4 regions of the Thalassospira sp. GO-4 genome follow, and region 3 is predicted to be linked to each of the others. Evidence: riboswitches for the same ligand, from Rfam matches in the RefSeq annotation. Region 3 holds a riboswitch; each other region holds the start of a gene.
What was found. Region 3 has a riboswitch for cobalamin ahead of M9H61_RS09755 (ABC transporter substrate-binding protein). Riboswitches for the same ligand answer to the same signal wherever they lie in the genome.
Positions count from the first base shown of each region.

Region 1: it holds a riboswitch for cobalamin, as region 3 does, so the genes downstream of both, M9H61_RS03635 (DUF4198 domain-containing protein) here and M9H61_RS09755 (ABC transporter substrate-binding protein) in region 3, are expected to answer to the same signal.
Region 2: it holds a riboswitch for cobalamin, as region 3 does, so the genes downstream of both, cobU (bifunctional adenosylcobinamide kinase/adenosylcobinamide-phosphate guanylyltransferase) here and M9H61_RS09755 (ABC transporter substrate-binding protein) in region 3, are expected to answer to the same signal.
Region 4: it holds a riboswitch for cobalamin, as region 3 does, so the genes downstream of both, M9H61_RS11635 (ribonucleoside-diphosphate reductase subunit alpha) here and M9H61_RS09755 (ABC transporter substrate-binding protein) in region 3, are expected to answer to the same signal.

Region 1 is NZ_CP097807.1:753,092-758,734, forward strand. Features, by position in the region: gene M9H61_RS03615 (peptidylprolyl isomerase) at 1-5, opposite strand, end outside; gene yaaA (peroxide stress protein YaaA) at 200-976, shown strand; gene M9H61_RS03625 (glycosyl transferase family protein) at 1,001-2,065, shown strand; gene M9H61_RS03630 (DUF924 family protein) at 2,129-2,674, opposite strand; cobalamin riboswitch at 2,823-3,016, shown strand; gene M9H61_RS03635 (DUF4198 domain-containing protein) at 3,188-3,985, shown strand; gene cbiM (cobalt transporter CbiM) at 4,003-4,677, shown strand; gene M9H61_RS03645 (cobalt ABC transporter permease) at 4,670-5,287, shown strand; gene cbiQ (cobalt ECF transporter T component CbiQ) at 5,284-5,643, shown strand, end outside.
Region 2 is NZ_CP097807.1:2,920,467-2,926,109, reverse strand. Features, by position in the region: gene cobS (adenosylcobinamide-GDP ribazoletransferase) at 1-744, shown strand, start outside; gene M9H61_RS13490 (histidine phosphatase family protein) at 790-1,428, shown strand; gene M9H61_RS13485 (hypothetical protein) at 1,533-2,207, opposite strand; cobalamin riboswitch at 2,447-2,637, shown strand; gene cobU (bifunctional adenosylcobinamide kinase/adenosylcobinamide-phosphate guanylyltransferase) at 2,692-3,219, shown strand; gene cobW (cobalamin biosynthesis protein CobW) at 3,254-4,294, shown strand; gene cobN (cobaltochelatase subunit CobN) at 4,387-5,643, shown strand, end outside.
Region 3 is NZ_CP097807.1:2,078,574-2,084,216, reverse strand. Features, by position in the region: gene M9H61_RS09765 (AraC family transcriptional regulator) at 1-519, shown strand, start outside; gene M9H61_RS09760 (glucan biosynthesis protein) at 578-2,179, opposite strand; cobalamin riboswitch at 2,350-2,549, shown strand; gene M9H61_RS09755 (ABC transporter substrate-binding protein) at 2,776-3,801, shown strand; gene M9H61_RS09750 (iron ABC transporter permease) at 3,842-4,906, shown strand; gene M9H61_RS09745 (ABC transporter ATP-binding protein) at 4,903-5,643, shown strand, end outside.
Region 4 is NZ_CP097807.1:2,511,385-2,517,027, forward strand. Features, by position in the region: gene arsJ (organoarsenical effux MFS transporter ArsJ) at 1-331, shown strand, start outside; gene M9H61_RS11630 (PhoH family protein) at 670-1,431, shown strand; cobalamin riboswitch at 1,614-1,839, shown strand; gene M9H61_RS11635 (ribonucleoside-diphosphate reductase subunit alpha) at 1,947-4,913, shown strand; gene M9H61_RS11640 (ribonucleotide-diphosphate reductase subunit beta) at 4,935-5,643, shown strand, end outside.

The DNA of each region.
Region 1 (5,643 bases), 1.3 Mb from region 3:
CTCATAACTGGTCCTTTCTTCCGCCAAGGCTTGCGCCAGACGGATTTTCTGCAAGATTAGAAGTTTATGGATAAAGCCAAGGGTCCAAATCCATACACAGTCGTATACACCTGTACATGGGCTTGGGCCCTAGACATTGTCCATGCCTTGTGGCTTGTTACGACAAATTGAACCGAGATGAAAGAGAAGAGGCAGATTGATGCTTGCTGTTGTGTCCCCGGCCAAGAAGCTGGATTTCGAAACGGACGTGCCGGAAATGGCCGTTTCCCAACCGGCGTTTCTCGATGACACGGAAGAATTGATTGAAGTTGCACGGAAAAAAAGCCGTGGCGATTTGATGAAGCTGATGGGGATCAGTGAAAACCTTGCGGATCTGAATTATCAGCGCTTCCAGCATTTTTCACGGCCTTTTGATCGCAGCAACGCGAAACCAGCGATCTTTGCCTTTCGTGGTGATACCTATGTTGGTCTTGATGCCGACACCATGAAGGATGCCGATATCGACTGGGCCGAAGACCATTTTCGGATGCTGTCGGGGCTTTATGGTCTGTTGAAGCCGCGTGATCTGATGCAGCCTTATCGCCTTGAAATGGGCACACGGCTTGAAAATCCGCGTGGCAAGGACCTTTATGCGTTTTGGGGTGACAAGATCGCCAAGGAGATCAACAAGCTTACCGAAGGCCACAAGGACCGCAGCCTGATCAATCTGGCATCCAACGAATATTTCAAGTCGGTCAAGACCAAGCTGCTTGATGGACCGGTCATCACACCGGTCTTTAAGGAAGTCAAAGGCGGGGCTGCCAAGGTTGTCGGCTTCTCAGCGAAGCGTGCGCGTGGCATGATGGCGCGTTACATGATCGACAATCGACTGGAAAACCCGCAAGACCTTAAGAAATTCAATGTTGACGGTTATTGCTACCAGGATGACCTGTCAAACGAGACGGAGTGGGTCTTTACCCGCGTCCATGACCAGTAACGACAATTTTTTCGGTGAGTACGTATGACCGACGAGCATCTTGAACAGCTCGAGGAAGAAAATCATTTACCCGAATCTCATCCGTTTTCCGGGTATTTGAGAACGTTCTTTCGGGGGCCGGGCCGTTCACGCAGCCTGACGCGCGAAGAGGCATTTGATGCCTTTTCAATGATCCTGCGCGATGAGGTCGAGCCGATCCAGCTTGGCGCGTTTTTGCTTATGCTGCGCTATCGGGCGGAAACGCCGGAAGAACTCGCAGGCATGATCGAAGCCGTGCGCAAAGCCGCAAGGCTTGATGCGGATGATGGACAGGACACCAACCCGGTGGGCCGCCCGATGCTTGATTGGCCGTCATATGCGGCTGGTCGAACCCGTGGTCTGCCGTGGTTTGTATTGTCGGCACATTTGATATCACAGAACGGTGTTCCGGTTCTGATGCACGGTTATAACTCGCATCTGGTCAATGGTCTTGGAACCGAGGCCGCAATCAAGGCGCTTAAGCTGCCGATCGCGATGTCAGCCGAAGAAGCCCGTTCGGATATTGCCGCAAAGGGGTTTGCTTATTTGCCGTTGCGCCATATGCATCCGAAATTGCAGGAACTGATCGGTTTGCGGTCGCTTCTGGGGCTGCGCAGTCCGGTGAATACCCTGTTGCGGTTGCTAAACCCGTTACAGGCACGGGCCGCGTTCCTGGGGGTGTTTCATCCGGCGTTTCTGGATGTGCATCGTGAAACCGGAAAGCTTCTTGAACTGCCGCGAATTGGCGTGATCAAGGGCGGGGGCGGCGAAGCAGAACGCACACCGTTCAAACATGTTGATCTTCGGATGCTTGATAACGGCGAGCTTTGCGACGTCCGATGGCCGGCACTTTTGCCAAAAACCGAAAAAGAAATCGACGATCAAAGCCCGGTGACTCTTAAGCACTTTCTGGCTGTTTGGCGCGGCGAGGTCGAGGATGCCCCGGCCGAAGCCAGGATCAAGGGTAGTGCGGCGATGGCGGCATTCCTTGCGGGCAAAGCCGATTATATGGACGAAGCCGAAGCCCTGGTGCAGGGATGGTGGGATAATCGCGATCGCGATATCGGTTGATATCGCGTTTTCGCATTGAATCATTTTATGAAAGCGGGACGGATTGCCGTCCCGTTTTTCGTTCTAGAATGACGAGCCGGGTTCTTTGAGAAACGCGATTTCTTCTGGCGTGGATGTCCTGCCAAGAATGTCATTGCGATGCGGATAACGCCCGAACCGGTCGATGATTTTCTTGTGTTTGATTTCAAAGCCGTAATTGTGTTCAAGCCCGGGCTGATCAAACAGGGTCATGGCAATTTCATGGATCATTTCGGATTCTGAATGCATATAGGGCATATACAGAAACGCCCGCTGTTCTGGTGATCCAAGTTCCTTGTCCTTGCCCAAGGATACTGCTTCCTGTGCAAGAACAAGCGCGATCGGATCGGCAGCAAATGATTGCGGCGTGTCGCGATACATGTTGCGCGAAAACTGATCCAGAACGATGATTTCGGCAAGGCGCCCCGATGCGGTGTTGCGCCAGGTGAAAAGTTCACCGGCAAGGGCCGCGGCATGAATGTCGGAAAATCGTTCGGCAATGTGGGTATCAAGTGCAGTATCCTTGATAAACCATTGCTTTTGTTCGAGTTCCTTGAACCAGAAGTCCAGGACTGTTTCAGGAGCCATCATTTCCAACCCATCCCATGTAAGGCCAGTCGCAATGTTGTGCGATGTGTCTGCTGATCTTTGCCGGGGGAAGGGCGAAGGTCAAGCAATGGCGCGAAAAGATAATCCGTTCGGATGCGGGCAAAGAGTTGACAGGTGTTTGCCGCCCATGGAATATGAACGCGTCTTGGGTGTTGATCCATTGGATCGGCTTAAAAGGGAACGTGGTGCGTTACGACAATGCCACGGCTGCCCCCGCAACTGTAAGTGGTCCGAGCATTACCTATGCCACTGGTGACAAACCGGGAAGGCGTAATGCTTTTGAAACCACGAGCCAGGAGACCTGCCTTTGACTGCCGGACACGGCTTGTCCGGTACTGAACTGTTGGACGCCGGGGTGAGCGTCAGGTTGCAGGGAAAAGGCGGTCTCGTCGTGAAACCGGTATCTTGCTTCCAGCCATCCTATCGTTCTTGATCCTAACTCTGTGCGTCGGGAAACTTTTCTGACGCGCATCGTTCGTGAAAAGAGACGATTACATGTTTAAAACTCTTGGCAAGCTTGCGATTGCAAGTGCCTGTTTCGCGTTTGCGTCACAAAGTGCGCATGCCCATTTTCAATTGGCCTATACACCGGAAGTCAATGTGACCGCCCCCGGCGAACTGCCGGTGAAACTGATATTCTGGCATCCGTTCGAAAACGGACATGTCATGGATATGCAAAAGCCGGTGGCGTTTTACGCGATCCATCGCGGTGATAAAATTGATTTATCTTCAACGCTTTCTGAGGTGACCTTCACAGGGAAGGAGAATACCGCCAAGGCGTATGACGGTACTTTGACCCTTAAGCGCAGTGGCGATTACGTGATGGTGGTGGTGCCCGAACCCTATTACGAAGAAAGCGAAGATATCTTCATTCAGCAGATCACCAAGTCCTATGTGAACCGCAACGAAATCCCGACCGACTGGATGGAGGCACAGGGACTTGTGACCGAAATTCTGCCGTTAAACCGGCCGACCAACATTGTCGCAGGTTCGACCTTTACCGGTCGGGTGCTGAGCAACGGTGAACCGGTATCCGGGGTCGAGGTTGAAATCGAATATATGGCAGCCGAACCCGATATGGACCGTAACGCGCCCAAGGAACCGACAGCAGGGCCGATGCCTGGTGGGGCAATTGTCGCGATTACCGATGCCAACGGGTATTTCACGTTCGGGATCCCCAAGGCCGGATTTTGGGGGTTTGCGGCCCTTGGTAGTGGGCCGAACAAAGAATTTCAGGGAAAAGAGCTTTCACAGGATGCAGTCCTGTGGGTTCGCGCCTATGATGTGCAATAGGCTTGGGGACAAAATAGATGCATATTGTTGACGGGGCATTGGCCCCAGAGGTGCTGATTGGCGGTGGCGTACTTGCTGTCGCGGGGCTTGGCCTTGGATTGCGCAAACTGCCAATCGATAAAATTCCGGCGACGGGGGTGTTATCGGCGACGTTCTTCGTCGCCTCCCTGATCCACGTGCCGGTCGGTCCGTCGAGCGTGCATCTGATCATGAGTGGTCTGGCCGGGCTTGTGCTTGGCTGGACCGCATTCCCGGCACTTTTTGTCGGGCTTTTGTTGCAGGCCATCTTTTTCGGATTTGGCGGTTTGACCGTATTGGGGGTCAATACCGTCAATATTGCGTTTCCTGCGGTGATTGCCGGTTTCATGTTTCGCGGATTGGTGTCGCGAAGCAATCCAACCTTTGCGGCAATCTGGGGCGGGTGTGCCGGTGCGCTTTCAATTGCGCTGACCACCTTGTTCGTAGCCATTTCCCTTGGTCTGAGCGGGGAAGGGTTTGTACCGGCGGCCAAGCTTGTTTTCTTTGCCCATATTCCGATCATGGCGGTCGAAGGTCTGGTGTCTGCAGCAGCGGTTTATCTGATCATGAAGGTCAAACCGGCTTTGCTGATGGCCGATGCCCAGATCCGCCGATATGACGCACAAAACCCCGCGATCCTGGCCGAACAGGTGAACGAGGCCAACAATGGGTAAGCTTGCAACAGGGGTGTTTCTGGCAGGCCTTCTGTTCGGAATGCAGGCCGCCCAGGCCCATAAGGTGATTGCATCGGTTTTTCCAAGCGGCACAGCTGTCGAAGGGGAGATCGGGTTTTCCAATGGCGATATGGCTGCGGACACGCTGGTTGAAATTTTTGACCGGCAGGGAAACAAGATCGATGAAATCAGAACGGATTCTGACGGCTTCTTTGTCTATACGCCAAGCCAGCAAGTTGACCTTGTCTTTCGGGCCGATCTGGGGGCAGGGCATGTTGCAGAAACCCGTTTTGATATTGCCGACCTGACGGGAATTGCAGGGGCAGGCAGCATCGACGCAGTTTCTTCGGGTGATAGCGCTAACATCACTGTGGATGGGGCAGTTGTCGGGGATAATGCAACCAAAACTGCAATTACCCGCGAGCAGGAAGAAGTCATTGCCGCGATCGTTCGCGATGAATTGCGTCCATTGCGTCGGGAAATTACCGCCTATAAGGAAAAGAACGATCTTCAATCGATTCTGGGCGGTATTGGTTATATATTCGGGTTCTTCGGGATTGCCTATTATCTGGCAGCAAGACGCTTGAGAGCCAAAGCAACCAAATCATGAGCCATCTTTTCGGGCATGACCAACCATTAAGCGTTCAGGGAGGCGGACAACGACCGTCTTCCTTTGTCGGATCGTTTGATCCGCGTGTTCGGGTGGTGGCGGCCTGTCTGTTTTCGGTGATGGTCGTTTCCCTGCATCAGATCGAATTCGCGCTTGCTGCCTTTTTTGTGGCAATAGCGACGATGTTCATGACTGATTTGCCTTTGCGTCTGACCCTGAAACGTATGGCAGCGATGGACGGGTTCATCATCGTGATGCTGGTGATGTTGCCATTCACAACACCGGGAACCGCCATGTTTACCGTCCTGGGTGCCGAGGCCAGCAAGGAAGGATTGCAACATGCGGTCCTGATCGGC
Region 2 (5,643 bases), 840 kb from region 3:
TTATCCGATTTCTGGCGCGCCATGGCATTGCTCAGCCGGGTGCCGTTGCCCCCGGTTGGTGATTTCCGGGCGGCTCTGATCGCGCGATCTGTCTGGTGCTGGCCACTTGTCGGACTGGTCCTGGCGGGCCTGGCATTGCTGCCGGCGATGCTTGTCGATTTTCTGACGGGAAACCCCCTTGTCTATGCGATCTTTGCCATCGCAGCGATGGTGTTGCTGAGCGGCGCGATGCACGAAGACGGCATTGCCGACTGTGCGGACGGCTTTGGCGGCGGGATGGACCGCGACCGCAAACTTGAAATCATGCGTGACAGCACTGTCGGGACCTATGCGGTTGTCATGCTGATTTTGACGCTGGGTTTGCGGCTGGTTCTGATTACGGCTGCGGCGGATATCGGACAGGCCGGTATCCTGTTTCTGATCATGGCGGTTATTTCCCGTGCGGCAATGCCGGTTGTTATGCGCATATTGCCGCCAGCGCGGGATAACGGACTGGGCAAAGGGGCCGGGCGGCCCGGATGGCTTCCGGTTCTGATCGGGTTTGCCATTGCCAGCGCTATTGTTCTGGTATTGGGCGGTATCGGTGCGATGTTTGCGGTAATTGTCGGTGTGATGATCGCGATCCTGATCGTCGCAATGGTTGCCAGATCACAAATCGGTGGCCAGACCGGTGATGTGTTGGGGGCAACCCAAGTCTGTGCCGAACTGTTTGCCGGTATCGGATTCATTGCCGTAATGGCATAGCCATGAATTTTGCTGATTGCTCAAAACGACCATGATTGACTGCCAATGTCCGAACAAACCGGGGAAAGCATGACCAAAATCAAGACAACGCGCTGGTGGCTGGTGCGTCATGCGCCGGTGCAAAACCCGGAACGTCTGGTCTATGGCCGAAGTGACATGCAGGTTGATCTGTCTGATGAAAAAAAACTGCGTGCGGTGGCGCGGCACTTGCCCCGCGATGCGGTCTGGATGACCAGCCATCTGTCACGGACGCTTGATACCGCGCTCAAGCTTCAGGAACTGATCGACGAGGACATCACCCCGACCCGCGAAAGCGGCTTTGCCGAGCAACATTTCGGGGCCTGGGAGCTTCAGCGCTGGAACGACCTTCCGAAAGGCGAAACCACACAATTCTGGACGGATTTCGCCCGACAGCAGCCGCCAAATGGTGAAAGCTTTGCCGATATGGTCGAGCGGGTCGGTCCGGTTTTCACCCACGCCACCAGCTATTGGGCGGGCCGCGACATTGTTGCTGTGGTCCATGGCGGCACCATCCGCGCGATCATGGCCAATGCGCTGGGACTGTCACTTGAAGCGGCATTGTCATTTCATATCGATACGCTAAGTCTGACCAGACTGGAATATATCGACGGTGTGGATCAGCCCGGCTGGCGTGTCACCGCGGTCAATCAAAGCTTTGGATGATTTTGACAGAAAATAAAAACGGCATCGACCCGCTGTGGAACGATGCCGTCAGGATGTGGATGTCGTGACCATTCCCGTGCCGTAAACTGCCCTGTCCGCGGCAATCAGGCCGTTTGCAGTTCGGAATTCAAGGGAAGATCTTCAAGCGCATGTTCGGCAAGATAGCGATCAAGCATATCTGCGGTAATGTCGTGCTTTTCACAGATCGCAGTCACGTCTTTCAAATAGGCTTCGTAATAGGGCAGCGGGCGGCTGCGTGACTTGTTGCGCAATTTGGCGACATGCGGGAAATCTTCACAAAGAGCCGTATTCTCAATTGCCTGGATGACGTTGTCATCAATGATGGCTGCGGGCATCTTGCGATAGGTCTTTCCACAGGCTGACAGCATTTTGCTGGCGGTGGGGACCGATATCCCCGGCTGGGAAAGCAATTCGTTTAATTCTTCCTGGCCGAAATCCGAAATCGACATCAACGTGATGAGCGTCGGCAGATCACGCACAAGCAGCGACAGTGCATTGACGCGGATGCCGCGCGCATGGGACCAGATGATGGTGCCGATCACCCCTTTGGAAGCATCAAGTGCAAAGATGCTGCGCACATCGCGGCGCGACAATGTAATGTCCGCACCGGTCGCATATTCTTCCAGAAACGTCTGAAAGGCCCGATTGTCGGAATTCAGGCGTTCAAGCAGACCAAGCCACATATCCTTGCGCGAGGATGTGGTCCAGGTTGGTGTGTTCGGATTTCGGATTTTCGATAGTTGTGCAGAAACTGCCATCTGATTTTGCAAAATTCCAGTTAACCCCAAGAGTTTGGTGCCGCAATTATGCGGCCCACCGGTTTTGATGTTTTTTGTCCCGGTGATCTTGCTGGAAGGTGATTTGTTACCACTCTAATTCCAGCTTGATAATATTATGTTCCCTTAAAGGAGGGCCGGCCTCAAGCAGGCAATTCTTACAAATACTGACCTTCCGGTTAGCTGACCCGTCCGGACAGAGAATGCCCTTTGGGTTCAAGGGCAAACCTGTTAGGTTCGGCGCACCGTTCGGTGATGGGAAATCGGTGCGATGCCGATGCTGCCCCCGCAACTGTATCGGGTTGGGTGATCCGGGTGGATGTATTGCCATTCACCAGCCACCGGGAAACCGGGAAGGCGGATTGCTTTCATGCCCGCAGCCAGGAAACCAGCCGAATGGTGTCATCATCTTAAATGATGGCGACGCAATCGGGCCTCGGTGGGAGGCCATGGCGAGGAATAGAATATGACCCGGACTGACCCGCCTTGCGGGACACATCTGATTCTTGGCGGTGCGCGATCTGGCAAAAGCCGGTTCGCCGAAAACATCATCAATGCGGCTGGCGGCGGCATATATATCGCGACCGGTCGGGCATGGGATGATGAAATGGTCAACCGCATCGACCTTCATAAACAATCGCGTGGCGATCTTTGGCAAACGATCGAGGAACCGCTTGATCTTTGCGGTGCACTCGACACCTGCAATCAGCCGGACGGCAAACCGGTTCTGGTCGATTGCCTGACCTTGTGGCTGACCAACCTGATGCTCGAAGATCGCGATATTGATGCTGAAATCGACCGGCTTTGTGATCACTTGCCTGGGCTGGACATTCCGGTGTTGCTGGTATCAAACGAAGTCGGTTTCGGGATTGTCCCGGAAAATGCAATGGCGCGGGCTTTTCGCGATCATGCCGGACGTCTCCATCAACGTATTGCCGCATTGGTTGACCGGGTGACGCTTGTCGTTGCGGGCATTCCGATGCAGGTCAAATGACAATTTAAATGATTGAATTTCAAGGAATTTGAAAATGGCACAATTGGGTAAAATCCCGGCAACCGTCATTACCGGCTTTTTGGGGGCCGGCAAGACAACCATGATCCGCAACATGCTGGAAAATGCCAATGGCAAACGCATTGCCCTGATCATCAATGAATTTGGCGATCTGGGCGTTGATCGCGGCATCATCAACGGGTGCGGTATCGAAGGCTGTGCCGAGGATGATGTGGTTGAACTGGCAAACGGATGTATCTGCTGTACGGTTGCGGATGATTTTCTGCCAACCATTCGTGGCCTGATTGATCGCGATACGCCGCCTGATCATATCGTTATCGAAACATCAGGGCTGGCCCTGCCCAAGCCGTTAGTCAAGGCGTTCAACTGGCCCGAAGTACGGTCGCGCGTGACTGTCGACGGGGTTGTTGCGGTTCTTGATGGTGCGGCATTGCGCGACGGGTTGTTTGCCCATGACCATCATGCGGTTCAGGCCCAGCGCGAGGCCGATGAAAACCTTGATCATGAAAGCCCGCTTGAAGAACTGTTTGAAGAACAGCTTCATTGCGCCGATATGGTGGTTCTGAACAAGACCGACCTTCTGACCGACGAAGAACGCACCAAGGTCGAAGCCGATATCCGCGCCGAACTTAAAAAGCCGTCGGTCAAAATCATCGCGACCGAGCATTCCCGTGTTGAAAACGCCATTTTGCTGGGCCTTGGTGCTGCGGCCGAGGATGACCTTGATAGCCGCCCGAGCCATCATGATGATGGTCATGAACATGATCATGATGATTTCGAAAGTTTTGTTGTCTCACTTGATGCGGTCAATGATCCGGCGGCCCTTGAAAAACGCCTGATCGACATCGTGCGTCAATATGATGTTCTGCGCATCAAGGGTTTCCTTGATGTTCCGGGCAAACCGATGCGCCATGTGGTTCAGGGGGTCGGGGAACGTTTCCAGCGTTACTTTGACCGTCCCTGGGCCGACACCGAAAACCGCCGTTCCGAACTGGTGGTGATCGGCTTGCATGGTCTGGACCGTGCCGCGATCGAGGCCGCAATCAAGGCGGCCTAAGCCCATTGGGCACACATAAAACCATATGACCGATACCGGATGTTTTGCATCCGGTATCGGTGCTTTTGACGACAGAACAGACGGAATTTCAAATGCATCTTTTGGCAGCACAGCCAGGCATGGTCACCGATGGCAGCGAAGCGGTCGATCTTGGTCAGGAACCGGGCGATGTCGTCATCCTGTCTGCGGCCGAGTCCGAGCTTGCCTGCCTTGCCGGGGCACAGGCACGTCTGGCAGATGCGTTTGGTGAAGATGTTCCGTCTTTGCGTTTGGCCAGTCTTTTGCAGCTTGGTCACAATATGTCGGTCGATCTTTATGTCGATGATGTGCTTTGTGATGCCAAATTCATCATCGTGCGGATTTTGGGCGGGCGCGGTTATTGGGAATATGGTGTCGAGCAGCTGGTTGCTCTGGCGCGGTCGCGTGATATCCCGTTGGTGCTGTTGCCCGGTGATGATCAACCCGATGCCGAACTTCTGTCGCTATCCACCGTCAAGGGTGCTGAATATCAGAATATCTGGCGCTACCTGATCGAAGGTGGCCCGCAAAATGCCGAAAATTTGCTGCGTCTGATCTATGAAAAACTCAATGCAGATGTACTGTGGAACTGGTCGCCAGCCGCCCCGTTGGTCAAGGCTGGCGGATATTGGCCGGGCATGTCACAGGCCGGTCTTGATGATGTCAGATCAAACTGGAAAACCGATCAACCGGTCACCCCGATCATTTTTTATCGATCACTTGTCCAGGCGGGAAATCTTGACGTTATAGATGCGCTGGTTACTGCATTGTGCGACAACCATCTCAATCCGTTGCCGATTTTTGTCGCCAGCCTCAAGGACCCGGTGGCAAGTGCGCTGGTCAGTGACTGGCTTGCGGAAACGAATGCCAATCTGATTTTGAATACGACCGGGTTTGCGCTTTCCGTTCCGGGGTCAGAACGATATGACGGGCCGTTTGATGCCGTTGATGCGCCGGTCTTTCAGGTGGTCTTGTCCGGTGGCAGCGAAGATGCATGGCGCGATGGTGTGAACGGGCTTGCCGCCCGTGATATCGCGATGAATGTCGCCCTGCCCGAGGTCGATGGCCGTATTCTGGCCCGGGCCATTTCGTTCAAGGGATCGGCGGGTAAGGATGACCTGACCCAGATCGATCTCGTCAAATATATCCCGGTGCGCGATCGGGTCGATTTCACCGCAAAACTTGCCGCCAACTGGATCGGATTGCGCAAATCTGCCCCGTCAGATCGCAAGATCGCCATGGTCATGGCCAACTATCCCAATAAGGATGCCCGTCTGGGCAATGGTGTCGGGCTTGATACGCCGGCTGGCATGATCGAAACCCTGCGCGCC
Region 3 (5,643 bases):
GACAGCCTGATTGACGCGGTGTTGCGCGTGGTCGAGTTGCTTGAAAGGCCCGATGACATTGCGGTCATGTTGCCGCTTCTGATGCGCGAAGTGCATTACCGACTGTTGCGCACCGGCAAGGGCGCGCTGATTGCCGGTCTTGCGATTGGTGGCAGCAATATGCAGCGGATATCGGCGGTGTTGCGGTTGATGAAGGATAATTTCGACAAGCCGCTGAAGATCGAGGAGCTGGCAGATTTCGCCAATATGAGCCCGTCATCCTTCCATCATCATTTCAAACAGGTCACCGCGATGAGCCCGCTGCAATATCAAAAGCGCCTGCGCCTGACGACGGCGCGTCAGATCATGCTCGCAGAAATGAAGGACGCGGCCAGTGCGGCCTATGCGGTCGGCTATGAAAGTGCATCGCAGTTCAGCCGCGAATATGCGCGCATGTTTGGTGCACCACCGATGCGTGATGTCATGGCAATCCTTGGACAATCGGCCCAAGCGCGCCCGGGCGAAGGCATGGCGTCGTGAACATAAAAAAGCAGGGGGCGGTGTTGCCCGCCCCCTGATCATTCTTGCCGGGTTTTGATCAGCCTTGATGCTGATTACCCAATGCCGGCAGATGCTGGAACATCCAGGTTTCACTGAGCGGAGCGTCCCCGCGTTTGAGATACATGCGCAGATCAACCGGATCGGTGCCGGCCGCCTTCAGGTCAAAGGCCGCCCGCCAGATACGGGTATCCATGATCGGTTCGATCTTGGTGCGGGTGATTTCACCACGCGATGTCGATACGACGATTTCCGGGAACTCGCCATAGGCAAGGGTGCCAAGAACATCGCCTTCGAATTCGACGGAAAACTTGACCTCGTCTTTCGGGCGGTTGGTGCCCGGTTCGCCGCCGCGTCCCATGCGGGTCGAAGTTGCCTTTGCCAGTTCGGCAACCGGGAACGGGTTATGGGCCTGCCAGTGAAGGCGATATTTGAACTGATAGCTGTTCCCGGCCTTGGCCGGGGCGTTCGGAACCCAGAATGCCGCGATGTTATCGTGGATTTCATCGTCGGTCGGAATTTCGATCAACTGTACGGCACCGTCATTCCAGTCTTCCTGGGGTTCGACCCACAGGCTTGGGCGACGGTGATAGCGCACACCATCAAGATAGTTCTTCACATCGCGGTCGCGCTGCATCAGTCCAAAACCGCGCGGATTATGATCGGCAAAGGCCGATGCGCGGATGGTTTCGGGGTTGTTCAGCTGCCGCCAGATGCGTTCGCCACTGCCGGTCCACAGTTCCAGGCCATCGCTGTCATGGACTTCCGGGCGCCAGTCAAACCGGAATGATTTGTTCTGTTCGGAATACCAGAACATGCTGGTCAGCGGCGCAATGCCAAGCCGTTCGATATCGCGACGGACAAACAGGTGTTTTTCGATATCCATCGTCACACCCTGCCCGCGATAGAGCAGGAATTTGTATGCGCCCGTAATGCTTGGGCCATCAAGCAGCGCATAGATGGTGACCGGGTCTTCGGCATTTTTGGCCGGCTCGATAAAGAACTGGCGGAAATCGGGGAATTCTTCGGGTTGGGATGTGGCGGTATTGACCGCAATCCCGCGCGCGGACAGGCCATACTGGCCTTCATCACCGATGGCACGGAAATAGGAAGCGCCAAGAAACGCCGCCCAGTCCTGGGTTTTCCAGTCATCGCGCGACAGTTCTTCATGAAGTCGGAACCCGGCAAAGCCGCTGTTTTCGGGCAGCTGGCGGGCAATACTGTCGGCTGGCATGTCAAAGTAATCGGGTTTATAGATGACTTCGCGTGCCGTGCCGTCTTCCAGAAGATACATGTGCACGGGCTTGGCGAAATACATGCCCAGATGGAAAAACGTCACCGGATAGGTGCCTGATCCATCGGAAAACGGCGAATGGTCGCGTTTGTAATGCAATTTGCCATGGGTGTCGTAATCGATCCGCCCGACAATTTCCGGGTTGGGGGCGACTGGCGGCTCATAGGCGGCCTGCGCCATCGATTCGGCACGCGCAATCAGATCGGCAAAATCAAACGGCTGTTCCGCACCAAGGTCAAGCCCCGGTACTTCTGCCAATGCATGCTGATAGATCGACATTCCCGGCAGGATAAGACCGGCTGCCGCGATGGATTTCAAAAAGCGTCTGCGTTCAACAGAAGTCGTCATGTGCATCATGTTCCAATGGTTTCATTTGTCGGCAAGCATACCAGACAGTGTGGAGGTAATCGGGATGAAACATGGCAAATTCAAGGTCGTGTCGACTGCAATTTCTGCATGGACCCCTGTGTAAATGCCTCTGGTCATCTGCCAATTTCCTTGACCGGGTTTGGGCTTTAATCTAACGGTCAGATGTCGGTATCCGGATATCGGATAAAGGGAATTCGATCTGGGCTGCATGCCCATCAACCGAAGCTGCCCCCGCAACTGTAGGCGGTGAGCGTTTTTCTGACCAATGCCACTGGGATGAACCCGGGAAGGCCAGGAAAAGTGCTTTGACCCGCGAGCCAGGAGACCTGCCGACATGAATGCGACGGACCGGGCGGGGTGCCCCGGAGAATGTCGGCATATGTCGCGGTTTCCGGCAGTTTTTTGTAAATGCGCCTGAATACCGGTCCTGACATCTTCCGCCATTTCCCGACACTTTTGCCAGTCCCTTGACGATAGTAAAGTGTATGTTATGTTATAACATAACATTTGCGATATGCTGTGCAGTGGCCGGTAATTGCCGACCCTTGCCGGTATGTCTTTGAAAGGAAGTCAAAGTGATCAGTCACTATAAAAATGCGCTGGCAGTCGGGGTGTTTGCTGCCGGTTTTATGATTTCGGCCCCGTTTGCGGCTGCGACGGAGTATCCGCTTGCCATCGAAAATTGCGGCAGCACGCTGCACTTTGATGCAGCCCCCGAACGGGTTGTGTCGCTTGGACAAAGCACGACGGAAATCCTCTATTCGCTGGGGCTGGCCGATAAGGTCAAAGGCACCGGGGTCTGGTTTGGTCCGGTCATGGATGAATTCAGGGATGTGAATGCGTCCGTGCCGCGTCTGGCTGATAATGATCCGGGTTTTGAAACCGTGGTTGCCCAAAAACCGCAACTGGTCGCCACCCAGTATCAATGGCATGTCGGCCCCAAGGGGATTGTCGGCACCACCGAACAGTTCAATGAACTTTCCATTCCGGTCTATACCGCGCCTGCCGATTGCGTGGGCAAAGACAATGCCGGCGGCGGCGACGGGGTGCGCCATGACCGTTTCTCAATGGACCTGATTTATCGGGAAATTTCCGACCTTGCGCAGATTTTCGATATCGAGGATCGCGGCGCGGCCCTGATTGCCAGGTTGAAAGATCGTGAAGCCCGGTCCCTGGCACAGGTCAATGCCAGCGGGAACAGCAATGTTTCGACCGTCTTCTGGTTTTCCAGTGCCGAGATTAAAAGCGATCCCTATGTCGCGGGCAAAAACGGGGCCGCTGGCTATATCGCGGAAAAACTTGGCGTAACAAACATCATCGACAGCGACGAAGAATGGCCGACAGTGGGGTGGGAAACCATTGCGCGCGCCAATCCCGATATCATTGTGATCGGTAAAATGGGCCGTCGCCGGTTTCCGGCAGATGATTGGGAAGTCAAAATGAACTTTTTGAAAACCGATCCGGTTACACGCCAGATGAAAGCAGTTAAAAACGGCAATATCGTTGTGATGGATGCACAATCGATGGACCCGACAATTCGTCTGATTGACGGTATTGAAACGCTTGCCCAGGCTGTCGAACGCCTGAGTGCCTCGAACTGATTGCGTAACCCGATGGCGCTCGATATGCCCGGAGACTTCAATGTTTGAAAAAGCACCCCCTCAGCCCCCCGCACGATCGCGGGCGGGGCGGGCATATCTTGCGCGAAGCGGTGCCGCCGTGGCGGCTTTGATCCTGCTTGCCGCTGTGGTTGCAATTGCCGCTGCCAAGGGGGAGACACACATTCCCCTTGGTACGGTTCTTCAAACCATTGCCAATCATCTGTGGCAGGCGGGTTATGAGATTGATCCAATCGATTCCGGGATCATCTGGAATTACCGGATTTCGCGTGCACTTGTGGCTGCGGCCTGCGGGGCGTCACTTGCGTTGTCTGGGGCCGTATTACAGGCGCTTTTGCGCAACAGTCTGGCCGATCCCTATTTGCTGGGCATTTCGGCGGGGGCATCTACCGGCGCGGTCAGTGTTGCCATTCTTGGTCTTGGGGCGGGGATGGTTTCGCTGTCAATTGGCGCGTTTGTCGGTGCACTGGTGGCATTCGGGTTTGTCGCGCTTCTGGCCATTCCGGCCGGTCGTGGTGCGGGCGCGATCATTCTGGCCGGGGTTGCCGGATCACAGCTTTTCAACGCCCTGACATCCTTTATCGTCACCAAGGCAGCAACCGCGGACGAGGCGCGCGGCATCATGTTCTGGTTGCTTGGCAATCTGAGTGGTGTGCGCTGGGACGATGTCTATCTTGCGCTGCCCGTTGCGTTTGGCGGGCTGGTTGTGTGTCTTTGGTATGCGCGCGCACTTGATGCTTTTACCTTTGGTGTGGAATCGGCGGCATCGCTTGGCGTGCCGGTGCGCCGTGTTTATGTGGTTCTGATTGCGGTGGCGGCATCCATGACGGCTGTGATGGTCAGTCTTATCGGTTCGATCGGTTTTGTCGGTTTGGTCATCCCGCATGCGGCACGGTTCTTTGTCGGGACCCGGCATGGGCTTTTGCTGCCGGTTTCGGCCCTGATCGGGGCGATATTCCTTGTTGCGGCTGACATTGTTTCACGCATCATTCTGGATGGTCAGGTTCTTCCCATCGGGGTTATTACGGCCCTGATCGGGGCACCGGCCTTTGCGCTTATTCTTTGTCATGGAAGGGTTCTGCGATGACATTGGAACTGCGCGATGTTGGCTGGAATGCCGGTTTCAAGAAAATCATCACTGACGTGTCGTTGCGGGTTGAACCGGGGGAATTCCTTGGCCTGATCGGGCCGAACGGGTCTGGCAAAACCAGTCTGATGTCGGTTCTGGCCGGTATTCGTGCCCCGTCTCGTGGACAGGCCCTGCTTGACGGGCAGGCGATGAAAAAAGTCGGGCGTCGCAATCTGGCGCGACGGATCGGCTTTGTCGAACAACAGGCCGACACCATTGACCGCATTACCGTGCGCGAGGCGGTGGCGCTTGGCAGAACACCGTATCTGAGTTTGCTGTCACCCTGGTCGGAAGATGACCAGGCAATTGTCCAAAAGGCGCTGGAAGCAGTTGAGATGCATCTGATGGCTGACCGGATGTGGCAAACATTGTCGGGCGGTGAAAAACAGCGCGTTCATATCGCCCGGACATTGGCGCAACAGCCTGATTTCCTGTTGCTGGACGAGCCGACCAACCATCTTGATATCCATCATCAACTGGGATTGCTTGATCTTGTCCGTACCCTTCCGGTGACGGTGGTGGCGGCCCTGCATGATCTGAACCATGCGGCGATGTTCTGTGACCGGATTGCGATGATGGATCGCGGCAAACTGATTGCGATTGGCACGCCCGAACAGATTTTGACATCGCAAAACCTGCGTGATGTTTTCGGGGTTGCCGCCGATATCGAACGCGATGATCAGGGCCGCTGTCAT
Region 4 (5,643 bases), 430 kb from region 3:
TGCCATTGCCGCTGCCGTCACACAGGGGATTGCGCCGCAACTTGCAGTTCTGGGCGGGCTTTTGGTGTTCGGCATTGTCTTTGCCGTGAACTCGTCGCTGCATTCCTATTTGATCCTTGCCTATGCCGATGGCGACAAGGTCGCGATGAATGTCGGGTTTTATTACATGTCCAATGCCATCGGGCGGCTTTGCGGGACCATTCTGTCTGGCGTTGCCTATTCCTATGGCGGGCTGGTCGGATGCCTTGTGACGTCGATCGCGTTTTTGACCATCAGCTGGATCATCAGTGCCGCCCTTCCGGCAAGAAGCGCCGTCACACCGCAGAGTTGAACAAAAAAGTTCTTTCGCAGATGCGGGATAAATGACTGAAAAGACTCACAATCCGGATTCACGAAAATTTCATCGTGCAAAAAACCGTGACAAGACACTGCATATAGGGGTACGATTCCAATCAACGGTCAATCACTGGACCGCAGGAGGGGTTCCCGAGTGCCGCGAAAAAGCGTCTTACAACGAGAATTTTCGCCCCCCGGATCGCACATGCAACATGTTGTGACCGGCGGAAACTCCTACCGCCACTTCCATCGCAAGATGAAAATTGAATGCGCGCCTTTCCATGACGGAATGGCGCGTTTTGCTTTTTTGGCACATTTGATGAGGTGATCGTCATGGGTAAGCGCGCAGCACGCCGTCGTAACCGTCCGCAACAGTCCGACAACAATGTCCATGAACTGTTTGATGAAAAGAACGCTGACTGGCACCCGCTTCAGGGGGAAGTCGCAGAACAGAAAGGACAACGCGATCAAAGCTACCGCCGCAACATCCGCCCGAAAAGTGAAAACCAGGCCGCATTGATGGAGGCCATTGATGCCTTCAACCTGGTCCTTGCCCTTGGTCCGGCAGGCACCGGTAAAACCTATATCGCGGTTTCCAAAGCGGTCGAAGCCCTTGATAAGGGTGATATCGGCCGTATCGTTCTGGCCCGCCCGGCTGTTGAAGCCGGGGAAAATATCGGCTTCCTGCCCGGCGATGTCGAAGCCAAGATGGCACCTTATCTTCGCCCGCTTTATGACGCGCTTAATGATCGCCTTGGCACCAAGCGCCTGCGCACATACCTTTCGGACGGCACGATTGAGATTGCCCCGATCGGCTATATGCGTGGCCGTACTCTGAACAATGCCTTCGTCGTCATCGACGAAGCCCAGAACTGCACATACGGGCAGCTCAAGATGCTGGTGACCCGTCTGGGCTGGAATTCCACCATGATCCTGACCGGCGATCCGGATCAGACCGACCTTCTGCCGGAAATGTCGGGTCTTTCGGAAATGTCGGAACGACTTGAAAATGTCGAAGATGTCGCCTGTGTCCAGCTGCGCGACAAGGACATTGTCCGCCATCCGCTGGTTGCATGCATGCTTACGGTTCTCTGATTTCGGTCATCAAGTTCCGACACAGCAAACCAAAGAAGAAAAAAGGACGGGCCCCGAAAGGGCCCGTCACTTTTTTTGGATCTGCTTATATAGACTGATAATTCTTGGCTTCGCGCCCGATCACCGGGATCGGTAAAACCTGTCAAGAAAACATATATATTGACGAAATTTTCAATCCGAACCCAATATATAGACATCACGGTCCTTCTTACCGAACCATATCGGTTTGAAGGCTAAGAGGGAATTCGGTGCGTTTTGCATATGCACGACAATGCCGAAGCTGCCCCCGCAACTGTAAGCGGCTAGCTTTAATCCAACCATGGTCACTGAAATGCTTGGCATTTCGGGAAGGCCGGATGAAGCATCGATCCGCAAGCCAGGAGACCTGCCGTGAGCGAACGTAAACATTCACGGGCGGGGTGTCCCGGTGGAGTGCTTGTGATCTGACTGGCAGACCGCCAATCATCCCTGCATACCTCCGTTTGGCCTTTGCCCCCATATGATTGGGGCTTACGATGTCAGAAACAGTCGAGTTGGAACGGCCAGCCGTTTCCGATCCTTCATCAAATTCACACACCATCTATCAGGTGATCCGTCGCAACGGATCGGTCACGGCCTTTGATGCAACCAAAATCAAAACAGCCCTGACCAAGGCATTTCTTGCCGCCGAGGGCGAAACCGCGTCGGGATCACGTCGGGTACATGACATTGTCGATGGATTGGCCGATCAGGTTACCACGACCTTGTTAAAGCGGGCCGCGCCGGGCCATACCCTTCAGATCGAAGATATACAGGATCAGGTCGAGCTGGCCCTGATGCGCAGCGAACATCACAAGGTTGCGCGCGCCTATGTCCTGTATCGTGAAGACCGTGCGCGCGAACGCGCCAAGCTTGATGCACGCAAGAAAAGCAAAAAGGCCGGGCAGCCCGATCTTCATATCACCCTGCCCGACGGCAGCAAAAGGTTGCTTGATATTGACCGGTTGGCGACCGTGATTGCCGAGGCCTGTGGCGACCTTGATGGCGTCAGCACAGCACCGATCATGGAAGAAACCAGAAAGAACCTTTATGACGGTGTCACCACCGGGGAATTGGCACTTGCCCCGATCATGGCAGCCCGAACACTGGTAGAGCGCGAACCGAATTACGCCTTTGTCAACGCACGCCTGTTACTTGACAAGCTTCGGACAGAAGCCCTGAGCTTTGTCTTCGACCAGCCCGAACAAGCCACCCAGGCCGAGATGGGCGCACGATACGCGACCTATTTCCCCGCCGCGATCACGGCTGGCATCAAGTCCGGCCTGATTGATCCGGAATTGTCAAAGTTTGACCTGAAAAAAATCGCGGCGGCGATCAAGCCGGAACGTGATCTGAATTTCCAGTATCTTGGACTTCAGACGCTTTATGACCGTTACTTCCTGCATGTCAAAGGGTCGCGGTTTGAACTGCCACAGGCCTTTTTCATGCGGGTTGCCATGGGTCTTGCCATCCGTGAGATCGACCGCGAAGCCAAGGCAATCGAATTTTATGATCAGCTTTCGACCTTTGTCTTCATGGCATCGACCCCGACCCTGTTCAATGCCGGGACATGCCGCCCGCAATTGTCATCCTGCTTCCTGACCACCGTGCCCGATGACCTTGATGGCATTTTCAAATCGGTCAAGGACAACGCGCTTTTGGCCAAATATTCCGGCGGTCTTGGCAATGACTGGACCCCGGTGCGTGGTCTTGGCGCGCATATCAAGGGTACAAATGGCCAAAGCCAGGGGGTCGTTCCGTTTCTGAAAGTCGCCAATGACACCGCGATTGCGGTTAATCAGGGTGGCAAGCGCAAGGGGGCTGTTTGTGCCTATCTCGAAACATGGCACATCGATATCGAAGAGTTCCTTGATCTGCGCAAGAACACGGGCGACGACCGCCGTCGCACGCATGATATGAACACGGCCAACTGGGTGCCGGACCTGTTCATGGAACGGGTGATGGCAGATGCGCCATGGACCCTGTTTTCGCCCGATGACACGCCGGACTTGCATGATCTTTATGGTGCGAAATTCAAGACCGCGTATGAGGCATATGAAGCCAAGGCCAATAGCGGCCAAATCACGAATTTCAAAACCGTGCGCGCGGTGGATCTTTGGCGGCGCATGTTGACCATGCTGTTTGAAACCGGTCATCCATGGATCACCTTCAAGGACCCGTGCAATATCCGATCCCCGCAACAGCATCGTGGCGTGGTGCATTCGTCAAACCTGTGCACGGAAATTACGCTCAATACATCTGCTGACGAGGTCGCGGTTTGTAACCTTGGTTCGATCAATCTTCTGGCCCATGTCACCGAAGACGGCCTTGATCACGACAAGCTGGCACAAACGGTCGAAATCGCGATGCGGATGCTTGATAACGTGATCGACATCAACTTCTACACCATCCCGGAGGCACGCTATTCCAACCTGCGCCATCGTCCGGTCGGCCTTGGCCTGATGGGTTTTCAAGATGCGTTACAGAAACTGAAAATCGCCTATGCCTCGTCAGAGGCCATCGCATTTGCCGATGAAAGCATGGAAGCCATTTCCTTCCACGCCATTTCCGCATCTGTTGACCTGGCGGCCGAGCGCGGCCGGTATGAAAGCTTTGACGGATCACTGTGGTCAAAGGGCATCCTGCCAATTGACTCGCTTGACCTGCTTGCCGACGTTCGTTCGGAATTCACTGTTGACCGAAGCCATCGCCTTGACTGGGATGGTCTGCGCGAACGGGTCAAAACCACTGGAATGCGCAATTCCAACACCATGGCGATTGCCCCGACTGCGACGATTTCCAACATCTGCGGCGTCAGTCAATCGATTGAACCGGCATATCGCAACCTGTTTGTGAAATCGAACATGTCGGGTGACTTCACGGTGGTCAATGCCGCCCTTGTCCATGACCTGAAAGAACGTGGTCTTTGGGACGAGGTGATGATCTCCGACCTGAAATATTATGATGGCAGTATCGGGCAGATTGATCGCATTCCCGATGATCTGAAGGCACTTTATGCGACCGCGTTTGAACTTGATTCTTCCTGGTTGATCGAGGCGGCATCACGGCGTCAAAAGTGGCTTGATCAGGCACAATCGCTGAACCTTTATATCGCCAATCCGTCTGGCAAGAAGCTGGATGATCTGTATCGTCTGGCGTGGTTACGCGGGCTTAAAACCACCTATTACCTGCGATCAAGTGCTGCAACCCATGTCGAGAAATCGACACTTAAGGGCACCGATGGTCGCCTGAATGCGGTGGTGAATGCCCCGCAAGCAGCAAGCCCTGCCCCATCGCCTTCGCCTGTTACCGCACCTGCACCAGCACCAGCACCAGCGCCCGCAGTCAGCAATCGTCCATCCGCCGTCATTGATGCGAGCGCCGCATCCGATGCGATTACCGGCGGGGACGTCTGGGGCAAGGCATGTTCCCTTGACGACCCTGATTGCGAAGCCTGCCAGTAAACAGAAACCGGAAGAAGAACCATGCTTGACTGGATTGAAAACGACGCCCCGATCGCGTCCAACCACACAACCGACGCCCCGGCTTCACCCGACACCGGTGACAACACAAATGATGCTACCGGCCTTGGAGAGATTGACCGTTCCGGCGGTCGTGTCACGGTCAGTGACAAGGCGATGATCAATTCGCGGGCCGATGTGAACCAGCTTCTGCCGCTTAAATACGGCTGGGCCTGGGACAAGTACCTTGCGGGTTGCAACAATCACTGGATGCCGACCGAAGTTTCCATGCAGGCCGACATTGCATTATGGAAATCGCGCGATGGTCTGACCGATGATGAACGTCGGATGCTGAAACGTAATCTGGGTTTCTTTGCCGCATCCGAAAGCCTTGTTGCCAACAACATCGTTCTGGCAATTTATCGCCACCTGACCAACCCGGAATGCCGCCAGTATCTTTTACGTCAGGCCTTCGAGGAAGCGGTTCATACCCACACCTTCCAGTATATCGTCGAAAGCCTGGGTCTGGATGAGGGCGAGCTTTTCAACATGTACCGCGAAGTGCCGTCAATCACCGACAAGGCGGCATGGGCGTTAAATTATACCAAGCACCTTGATGATCCGAATTTTGCCACCGGCACGCCCGAACGCGATCAGGATTTCCTGCGCGATCTGGTGGCGTTCTATGTCGTGTTTGAAGGCATGTGGTTTTACACCGGATTTGCGCAAATCC